3 regions of the Paenibacillus sp. FSL E2-0190 genome follow, and region 1 is predicted to be linked to each of the others. Evidence: riboswitches for the same ligand, from Rfam matches in the RefSeq annotation. Region 1 holds a riboswitch; each other region holds the start of a gene.
What was found. Region 1 has a riboswitch for cyclic di-GMP ahead of NST25_RS02430 (choice-of-anchor A family protein). Riboswitches for the same ligand answer to the same signal wherever they lie in the genome.
Positions count from the first base shown of each region.

Region 2: linked by a shared signal. The riboswitch ahead of NST25_RS21145 (thiamine pyrophosphate-binding protein) and the one ahead of NST25_RS02430 (choice-of-anchor A family protein) in region 1 are both predicted to bind cyclic di-GMP.
Region 3: linked by a shared signal. The riboswitch ahead of NST25_RS04785 (glycosyl hydrolase) and the one ahead of NST25_RS02430 (choice-of-anchor A family protein) in region 1 are both predicted to bind cyclic di-GMP.

Region 1 covers NZ_CP150306.1:553,177-556,462, reverse strand. Annotated here, with positions in the region: gene NST25_RS02430 (choice-of-anchor A family protein) at 1-1,457, opposite strand, end outside; cyclic di-GMP riboswitch class I at 1,566-1,656, opposite strand; gene NST25_RS02425 (hypothetical protein) at 2,152-2,544, shown strand; gene NST25_RS02420 (ASCH domain-containing protein) at 2,744-3,157, opposite strand.
Region 2 covers NZ_CP150306.1:4,778,181-4,781,466, forward strand. Annotated here, with positions in the region: gene NST25_RS21135 (YafY family protein) at 1-134, shown strand, start outside; gene NST25_RS21140 (HAMP domain-containing methyl-accepting chemotaxis protein) at 256-1,506, shown strand; cyclic di-GMP riboswitch class I at 1,681-1,777, shown strand; gene NST25_RS21145 (thiamine pyrophosphate-binding protein) at 1,933-3,286, shown strand, end outside.
Region 3 covers NZ_CP150306.1:1,126,879-1,130,164, reverse strand. Annotated here, with positions in the region: gene NST25_RS04785 (glycosyl hydrolase) at 1-1,087, opposite strand, end outside; cyclic di-GMP riboswitch class I at 1,100-1,179, opposite strand; gene NST25_RS04780 (sugar phosphate nucleotidyltransferase) at 1,316-2,689, opposite strand.

The DNA.
Region 1 (3,286 bases):
GGTGTCGGCGTCACTGTCGGCGTTGGTGTCGGCGTCGGCGTTGGCGTTGGTGTCGGCGTTGGTGTCGGTGTTGGTGTCGGTGTTGGCGTCACTGTCGGCGTTGGTGTCGGTGTTGGCGTCACTGTCGGCGTTGGTGTCACTGTCGGCGTCGGCGTTGGTGTCACTGTCGGCGTCGGCGTTGGTGTCACTGTCGGCGTCGGCGTTGGTGTCACTGTCGGCGTCGGCGTTGGTGTCACTGTCGGCGTCGGCGTTGGTGTTGGTGTCACTGTCGGCGTTGGTGTCGGTGTTGGCGTCACTGTCGGCGTTGGTGTCGGTGTTGGTGTCACTGTTGGCGTTGGCGTCGGTGTCACTGTCGGCGTCGGCGTTGGCGTCGGTGTTGGTGTCGGTGTTGGCGTTGGTGTTGGTGTCACTGTCGGCGTTGGTGTCGGTGTTGGCGTCACTGTCGGCGTTGGTGTCGGTGTTGGCGTCACTGTCGGCGTTGGTGTCACTGTTGGTGTTGGCGTCGGTGTCACTGTCGGCGTTGGCGTCACTGTCGGCGTTGGTGTCACTGTTGGTGTCGGCGTCACTGTCGGCGTTGGTGTCGGCGTTGGTCCGGGTTCATCACCATCGTATGGATAGTGGTGAAATTCACCACCACCAGTACCTTTGAGTGAAGCCGCCACTAAAGTACCGTTAATCTGACCATTAATAAAATCAACATGAGCATAGGGGGCAAGTATGCTTCCCATTACACCTATGCCTGCCATATCAAGATACGCAGCTTGGCTAAAGTTAAGCAAAATTTTCTTGCTGTTCAACACGTTATTAGGTAGAAATCCGAAGTTTTTCATTTTTACGTTAGAACCATCAATATTAATAATTGCAGTAGATCCTGAAGGAACATTTATTGTAATTCCGTAGGTATTAGAGACGTTATCTCCTGAAACATTAAAAACATTGACCGCAGGATCTGTACCTGTCAGGGTAAGGCTGCCATATTGGTACACTGTTGTTCCATTCGCCGGCAATGCTGCAAGTTCTGCTGATTTGTCCTTCAAAGACTGACCTACGGCTGAAAAGTCAATCGTACTCCCCTGTCTTTTTGTACCACCCTTGAGGAGCGTTACATTCCCTGAAAAATCTCCCCCGTGCACGATATTCCCATAAACAGTACCTCCGTTGAAAGTAAGATTCCCTCCAACAACAAGTGTGTCAGTCAGGGAAACCTCTGCAGCGGTCAACCTATCTCCAACACTATAGTTGGTTAAGTTAACGTTACCTCCAGCAGCAAACCTTCCTTCCGTATCCGAAACTGTTGTTATATCCCCTAGAATAAACACGTTGTAGACCGCTGCAATTCCCAATGTAGAAGAACTACTAGCTCCAGCAACTCCAGCTCCCAATGAGGAAAGCCCACTACCTACCGTCAAAATCCCAGCTAATACAAGCGAGAGTAACGGTTTTATTCTTCTTTTCAAATGGCACACCTCCTAAAACTATGATTTATATTAATCAGAATAATTACCAGAAACTCTAAAGGACCTAACAACAAAAAAGACCGCCAAAAAGAAGTGAAATTCCCTTCTCATGGCAGTCGGACGGTCATTGTGCCTTTAAGACACTTTAGACTCCTGGACTTTGCGTCCCGCCCTTTCAGACGGTTTGCTATTATCATGACTATATATATGTATTACACTGCAAGTCCAGAACTGGTAGCTGAAGCATTCTATCCAATAACAGTCTATGACTTTTAATACTTTTGAATTAATAACAGTTTAGCTCCCGACACCCACAATTGTCAATCAATTCCTTTCGATAATTCCCCGCATTAGTACCACACAAAAAAAGCGCCTAAAGGCGCTTCGCATAAGGTTTTTCATTAAATTTTAAAGTAACTGTATATAGCCCAATATGGATATCCATAAGGGAACACTCAGAATTAAACCAAAAAACAATCCACGCTGGAGGCTGCCCTCTTTTTCCATCATAATTCTCCTTTATGTGTGTCCGATACATTAATTTTTATTATTACAATTTTTAATATAATTTATTCTTCGTTATTTAGTTGTGAATTTAATCACATTGGATAAGCTGTTTAGAAATACCATTGATTATTTTTGGAATATCGGGGTAGAATACGAATATACGTTCCTATTAGAGGTGATGAGATTCATGCATAGAGCAGAAAGCAGGGACAACATGCTGGTGAAATCTTATTTATTGCTTCCGATGATTTTATCAGCTTTCGAACGGGACTCCGCCATTTTATCTACACACTTACGAACACCCGCCCCTTATCTGGAGGTTCTTGGAACAGCTGCTGCAGTAGCTACAACAGATCTAAGGGATGTCCGTGCAGAAATGAGAAGACGGGGAATCAAGGTGTATGAGCAAAACAGACTTAATACGGGAATTGAAGCCAAGTATATATGTCGTGGCTATCATGAACGAATGCTGCTGTTGAATGACATTGTTGCGGCTCAGGCTGCCATCCATATGCGCAGATACCTAGGGCTGGATATTTCATCTTTTAAGAGTTACGAAGAACAGTACCAGATTAAGTAAAGCTGTATAGAAGCCGCTGCGCTCTCTCCCCCCAATCAATTAGTGAACAAAAAAATAGGCCTTACCATGGGAGTTGGCAAGACCTGAGAGAGATATACCACAAAACACTGGGGGGTGTTTGGTGTCTCTAATATATACCTCGAACCTGAAAAAAAGCTGATAGGCACATAAAAATTACATTAAAAATATTGTTCGCCGTTCAGAAGTGATTGGAGTGCTCCCACAAGCTTAGCCGACCTTTAGCTGGAATTGGATGACTTAATGGATGAACCCCTTCAAGCTTCCAGGCAAACCGTCCTTCGCTATAGTCGCCAAAATCATATTCGTTCCCATTGATCCATTCCCTTAAATCCACCTCTGGAGTAACCACATAACATCCCGCGAGCTGACCTGTAGCAATAATAGCTCCTGTCGGCAAATTATTCGCTGTATAGCCATGTTTCGCCAATACTGATTTGTACGGTTCCTGTTCACAAATCTTTTTGTCGATCCGCATCCCGGCATGAATGCCTAACTCGCCGCGGTAGGCTGTTCTCCATGAACGAGTTTCAAACTCTTTTTCACCAAGAGCAATTAAGGTCGCCCAAGGCTGCCGTATTGTTATACACCGCATGATATTTATCCCCTTCGTTTATGTTGGACGTTTGTCACGGATGCACGGATCTCGATCTCGCGTTGTGTAATCTTGCTCACCTTGACCTGATAAATTAAATAATCCCAACCGTTTGGTCGATACTCATTT
Region 2 (3,286 bases), 2.8 Mb from region 1:
TTAATGCTATAGAATCTGCCTGTCGTATCGTACTCTCTTTCTCTCCTTCAGTTATTGTTTTAGCTCCTATCGAACTAGTAGGGATGGTAAAGTCTGCTATTAAAACAATTTCCACAATATATGAGGAATTTTGACATGAATTCTAAATATCTACTACTTAAAGAAGATTTATGACACTTCTCTATAGACCAATGACCTATAAATCCCCTATAATAACACCATTACATAAAATTTAATAAGGGGGACATTTTACCAATGAGCTGGATGCACAAACTTCCGTTAAAACAAAGAATTGTTGCCGGATGTTACCTCGTTGCCGCACTGTTTGCTATTCCTGTCTTAGTTACGTTAATGATTCTAGGTCAATTTCTCGTAGGAATTATACTAGTAGTTGTTCTTGCAGGTCTGACTTTACCTGTTGCTCGCTTCGTGGAGAGAACGCTTACATCATCTTTTGATGATATTGCTAATGTATCTCACAGTATTTCAAAGGGTGATTTCACTAGCAGAGCGGACGAAAATGGTTCAATGGGTGACGTAAGCCGCTCCTTTAACACAATGATTGATAAGCTCAAGAAGATTCTGACCGATGCATCGCAGATCACCCGTCAAGTTATGGATGCAAGCCGCGGAATCGAAGATAAGAACCAGAACCTGAAAATTGTCATGGCACAAGTAGCCTCTTCTTCTACTGAGCTCGCTCTTGGTGCAAATGAAATATCTACGGATATCGCTGATATGACAGAATCCATTAAAGACATTGAGACCAAAGTATCCAATTATACGAACTCCACCAAAGAAATGAACAGACGTTCAATACATACCTTAGAACTTGTTGAGCAAGGGCGCCAATCCGTAGATACACAGGCTGAAGGCATGCGTAAAAACATAGAGGCTACACAAAAAGTGGCTGATACTATTGAAGCTCTCTCACAAAATGCCCGCGGGATTACGATGATCACCAAGACCATCACAGAGATCGCTGAGCAGACCAACCTGCTGTCACTGAATGCCTCCATCGAAGCTGCTCGTGCCGGAGAGCATGGTCGGGGTTTTGCCGTTGTAGCTCAAGAGGTTCGCAAGCTTGCTGAGGAATCTACGGCATCCACAAAAGAAGTATTCGGCTTGGTCCGCAGCATTGAGTCAGATATTAAACAAGCCATCGATAATATTGCCATCAATGAAGAGGTTGTGCAGGTTCAGAATGAAATGATCACTCAATCTGCCCATATTTTCGCACAAATTGTACAAAGCGTGCAGTACATTACCGAGCAAATCTCTTCATTCTCTGCGGAGAGTGATCTTATGCTAGAAAGTGCCTTGAAAATTTCCAGTGCAATTGAGAATATCTCAGCAATCACCGAAGAAACTGCTGCTGGCACGGAAGAGGTATCGGCGGCTATGAATGAACAGATTAATGCCCTGCAGTCTGTTGCAGAAGAAACGGAAAAAATGACCCAGGCCGTATTTAATCTGCAAAAAACCATTCATATCTTTAAATTCTAGTTCAAAACTATCAACTGCCACCTAAGCTGAGTCTTAGGTGGCAGTTTTTTTCGCGAGGTAAAACTTCATCTCTTGGACAAGACTTTCGTCAAATTTCGAGTTTTTTTAGCGGATTATGTTGACAAAAATTAATGAGGAATATATTGTAAAGGAAAATTATTCTTATCAACTATAAATTAATATTGGCAAAATCCTCGAAAGAGGATGACGCAAAACCATGGATCTACAGCCTCATTTTTTCTTTTGAGGCCATGATTGCCAGGTTGCAGAGGAACCAGGACGGCTGAACTATTGTTCAGTCTTAGCGGTGCCTTATGCCACCAACCTGTGCTTACTATAGAGCACAGGTTTTTACTTTTTGAGTATATTGATCTATCGTATCTATTCGGTAGATTAATAACTAATATATATCAAAAAACTTGTGAGGTGTTTCTTTTGAAGACAGTCGCAGATTACATGGCGGAAGCACTACGTAACCTTGGAGTCACCCATTCTTTTGGGATCATTGGCAAATCCATTTGTCCAATTGTTCTAAAGATGGTGGATTACGGTATTGAATTTATTCCCGGCAGACATGAAGCAAGCTCCGGATTCGAAGCAGCAGGGTATGCGCTGAAAACGGGTAACCTAGGCGTAGCATTTGGTACTTCGGGTCCTGGGGGAACTAACCTGCTTACAGCAGCAGCACATGCGAAAGCTAACAACCTACCTGTCCTATTTATTACCGGCCACCAATCCATTACAGAGCTTGGAATTCCTCAATGTCAGGACTCCACCTCTTTTCTGGCTGATTTAGCTGATATGTTCAGACCTGCCACCTTGTTCAGTAAATTGGTTGAACGTGGGGATCACTTTGGTACTATTTTTAATCATGCGATTTCTGTGGCCCTGACCAAACGGGGTCCTGTTCATCTTTGTATTCCTTTTGATGTACAAACTGAAGTATTGGAAGAATGCAATATAGTAATCCCAGAAAGAGAGTCTCTAATTAGTCAAGCTAATATCGATAGAGTCATCGAAGCTATTCAAGCTGCTAAGAATCCTTTGATTATTGCGGGTAAAGGAATTAACCGCTCCGGAGCACATAAAGAGCTTGTTCAACTCGCAGAAACTTTTAATATTCCTGTAGTAACATCTCCTGGTGGAAAAGGGGCTATAGTCTGGGATCACCCACTCTATCATGGTCCTATTGGCGTTGGCGGTTCGACCCACGGGGACGATTTATTGAATAAAAGCGATTTATTTATAGTGCTTGGATCACGTTTAAGTGATATGACCATCTGTAATCTTAAACGGGAGAATCATCCAGCAACTTTAATTCAATTTGATATTGATCCAACCTTTGTCGGAAAAATACTATTGTCCAAAACGATACCGGTCACTGGGGACCTGCGCGATAATTTGGTGCACTGCCTAAATCATATTGACCCAAGCACAATCACCAAACGTGAGGCTTTGGCCGATGCGGATTATTCAGAAGAGCTTCCAACCCTCAAGAATCTTTCCCTTGCTTCCGTAATGAGCACTTTAAGTGATTTGATCCCTTATAATAATTCAATTTTCGTTGATGATGGAAGTCATGGATTCCACGCTGCAAAATGGTACAAGGTTAAGAAACCGGGCAGCTTTGTTTTTGATGCGTATTTTGCTTGCATGGGTAATTCGATCGGCATGGCTATTGGTGCAAAAGTTGCAGCTCCTGAAGAAACTGTCCTCTGCATTACAGGTGATGGTTGTTTCATGATGCTCGGCGCTGAGATTAACACCGCTGTCTGCAAAG
Region 3 (3,286 bases), 570 kb from region 1:
CAGAAGGTGCCGGCGCTGGTGCGGCGCTAGGTGTCGGTGCCAGACCAGTATTTAATTTATCTCTGGTCAGGGTATAGTTGCTATTCATAAATGTTTTGATTGTGTCTGCACTGTTATTCTCGTAGAGCATTTTTCCCCAGCTCATCATATACGTCCATTTACTTTGCGATTGCTGAAGCTTCTCCAGATTAGGCATTTCACCATTTTCCCCGATCGCAATCGGTTTGCCTGCGGCTAGACTCAATAAGCTGTCATAGTATTTTTGCTGGTAATCATTTTCGTATATATCTGCTGCCAGAATATCTACTTTATCAGCACCTGGATAAGTTAGCGCATAAGGATCTGACCAAACATTGGGAGCATTCGGACTCCATACCCATAACAAATTATTTAATTTATGAACGTTAACAAAACGGTCATACATAATATTCCATAGTTTAGAAAAGTTATTTTTCTTCCCCCACCAGAACCAGTTCCCGTTCATTTCATGATAGGGTCTCCAAAGCACCGGAACGTTGGCATCGCGCAAGCTTTTTAAAGAGACGGCCACCTTATCAAGCTCAGCGATCAGATTGTTATATTGCTTGGTACCCGGTGTAACGTAACTATCGAACTCACTCTGGCTAAGTGTTTTTTTCACATTATCCCAGTCATAAGAGGTGCCCGGCAGGTTAGCATGAAAAGTCATAGCTACGATCCCGCCCGCTTTATTCCAGTTGATGGCGCTGTTCACCACATTTTGACGTTGCCAAGCCATCGTTGCTTCGGACTGGCCACTGATCGCACCCATTTCATAACCGTGAAGAGCCGCATATTGTCCGCTGGTTCCCTTCAGCATATTGTTAATTTCATCTGGACTTTCTAAATAGTCATGTTGACCGGCAATAATACCTTTTCCTGAGATCGAGTAAAAATAGTTAAGCAGCTTTACGGCTTCAGGTGAGGCACCTGGGGTAACTGGCGTTCCAGAATTTGAAGCAGCTATGACAACAGACGGCGAAATTCCAACAGCAAGCGGAAGTGCAGTCAGAAACAGGACGAGTGACAGAAATGCACCAAACAATCGATACGTACGGTAAGCTTTCAAAATAATCTCCCTTTCGGTAGCCAGGCTGCCACTCTTTCGAAGGCCCTATAGCTTTGCGTCCCTACCTTTCGATAGGTTTGCCTTTTCAATTTAAGAGAAATAATCTCTCTTACCGTAAGTATCGACGACAATTAATGATATATTTAGTGTTTTTATGACTTTTTTTGATAATTGAGTCAATTTACCTGTTTCAAGAAATTTTGAATTGGTTAAATAGATAGGTTAGACCTATGAAATGAATTGTTGTAGTTCTATATCATTCCAGTCTAAAGTAATACGTATGTTATCTTCTTCTACTAATTCAGACCCCGTCTGTACCTCTATAAACTCAACATCCGTCAAAGCAAGGATCGCGTGCTTCGTTCCTTCCGGTATACGTACCACGTCCCCAGCCTTCACATTATGTTTTTTCTCATTCAGCACAATACTTGCTTCGCCGCTGACGATTGTCCAAATTTCACTACGCTTGCGATGTAATTGATAGCTGATATTATTCCCCTCGGATATAAAAATCCGTTTGGTCAGCACTTCATTGCCTTCATCATATTTCACATAATCAATAACTTTGTAATGACCCCAACGGCGTTCCTCGTACATCGGTCTTTGTTCAAAGGTCTTCAGCACTTCTTTAATCCGTGGGCTCTCAGCTTTATGGGTAACTAGAATCCCATCCGGGCTAGCCGCAATGATCAGATCCTTCGCACCAATTACCGTAATCGGAATGTCCAGCTCATTAATCAAGCAAGTCCCCTCAGAATCCGCCGTCACAAAACCTTTTCCTACATGCTTGCTGCTCATTTCCTCTGTCAGCGTATTCCACGTTCCAAGATCCTTCCAGAATCCATCATACGGCTGCACCACAATATGTTCTTCTTTCTCCACCACTTCATAATCAAAACTGATGGAAGACAATAGCTTATACTGCTTCTGCAATTCTTCATATCCTAAAGGCAACCCTTTACGCTGCAAAATATCTAACAAGTACCCTAAGCGGAAGGCAAACACTCCGCAATTCCACAAGGCATTTTGCTCGATGAGCTGTTCTGCTTGTATGCGGTCAGGTTTCTCTTGAAAGTGACTCACCTTCATAAAACCATTTTCCCCCGCCTCTTCGGTGGTAGGAATAATATATCCGTATTTCTCTGAGGCATGTTCAGGAACAACACCCATTAGAGCCAGATTTGCTCCACTTTCCAGCATGGTCCCCTCAAGCATAGCTATGGTATCGAAAAAAGATGCTTCTACATAAGGGTCAACAGGCAATATTGCTACCGTCTCCGCTGGAGAAACACCTGCCACTGAATAAAGATAGGTAGCTGTTAAGGCGATAGCCGGAAAAGTATCCCGACGCTCCGGTTCAACGATAATCGGCACATGACTTCCCAGTTGGCTTTGTATCATTTCTACTTGGCCACGGCCGGTGGCCAGATAAGATGATTCTGCCATCCCTGCTTCCTCCAGCTGTCTCCAGACACGTTGTACCATGGATTCTGGTTCACCTTGAGGGCTTTCAAGTACCTTTAGAAATTGCTTTGAACGTGAGTCGTTGGACAACGGCCATAACCGTTTACCTGAACCGCCTGATAGAAGTACCATTTTCATAGAATGAACCCTCCTTGAATTATGGAAATCGAGCATATTTGAATTGTTATCAAAACGTCAGCTTCCACTTAGCCTTATTTCGAGCGGATGCACTAAAAAAATTTGTTAGGTAGAAACCACTCCAAGGGATTTTGGACTTCCGATCGCTGTTATCCTCAGATTTCCTGATTGAACCGCTTCTCGCGGTAGAAATCCGAGGATAGCATATGCTTTCGAAGCTAGCTTTCCTACGGAAATCTTTCGGGCGAACACTCCGTTTCTACAGTTCCAAATTCCCTTTCCGTTCTTAACCTAACCAACTTCTTCTTAATACTTGATCCGTGCGTACCGGGCTGTACCAGCCGGAAGCAAGCACGTTTTTCTAAAGATTTGTTTCTGCTCCGGGGGAGGCAGCTGCAACTGCAACAACTGTAAGAACAACTGCAACTACAAGAGCAAGACTAGTTGCCACCACAGAGACAATGACAACTACAAATGCTACTGCTACTGCGGTATATAATCAGAGTACCTAACTTTATAAATTGCTTAGAAACTTAAGATAAGGGAATGGAGTGACGGAGGGGGATTTTGGAACTGTAAGAGCGATAGCGTCCGCCT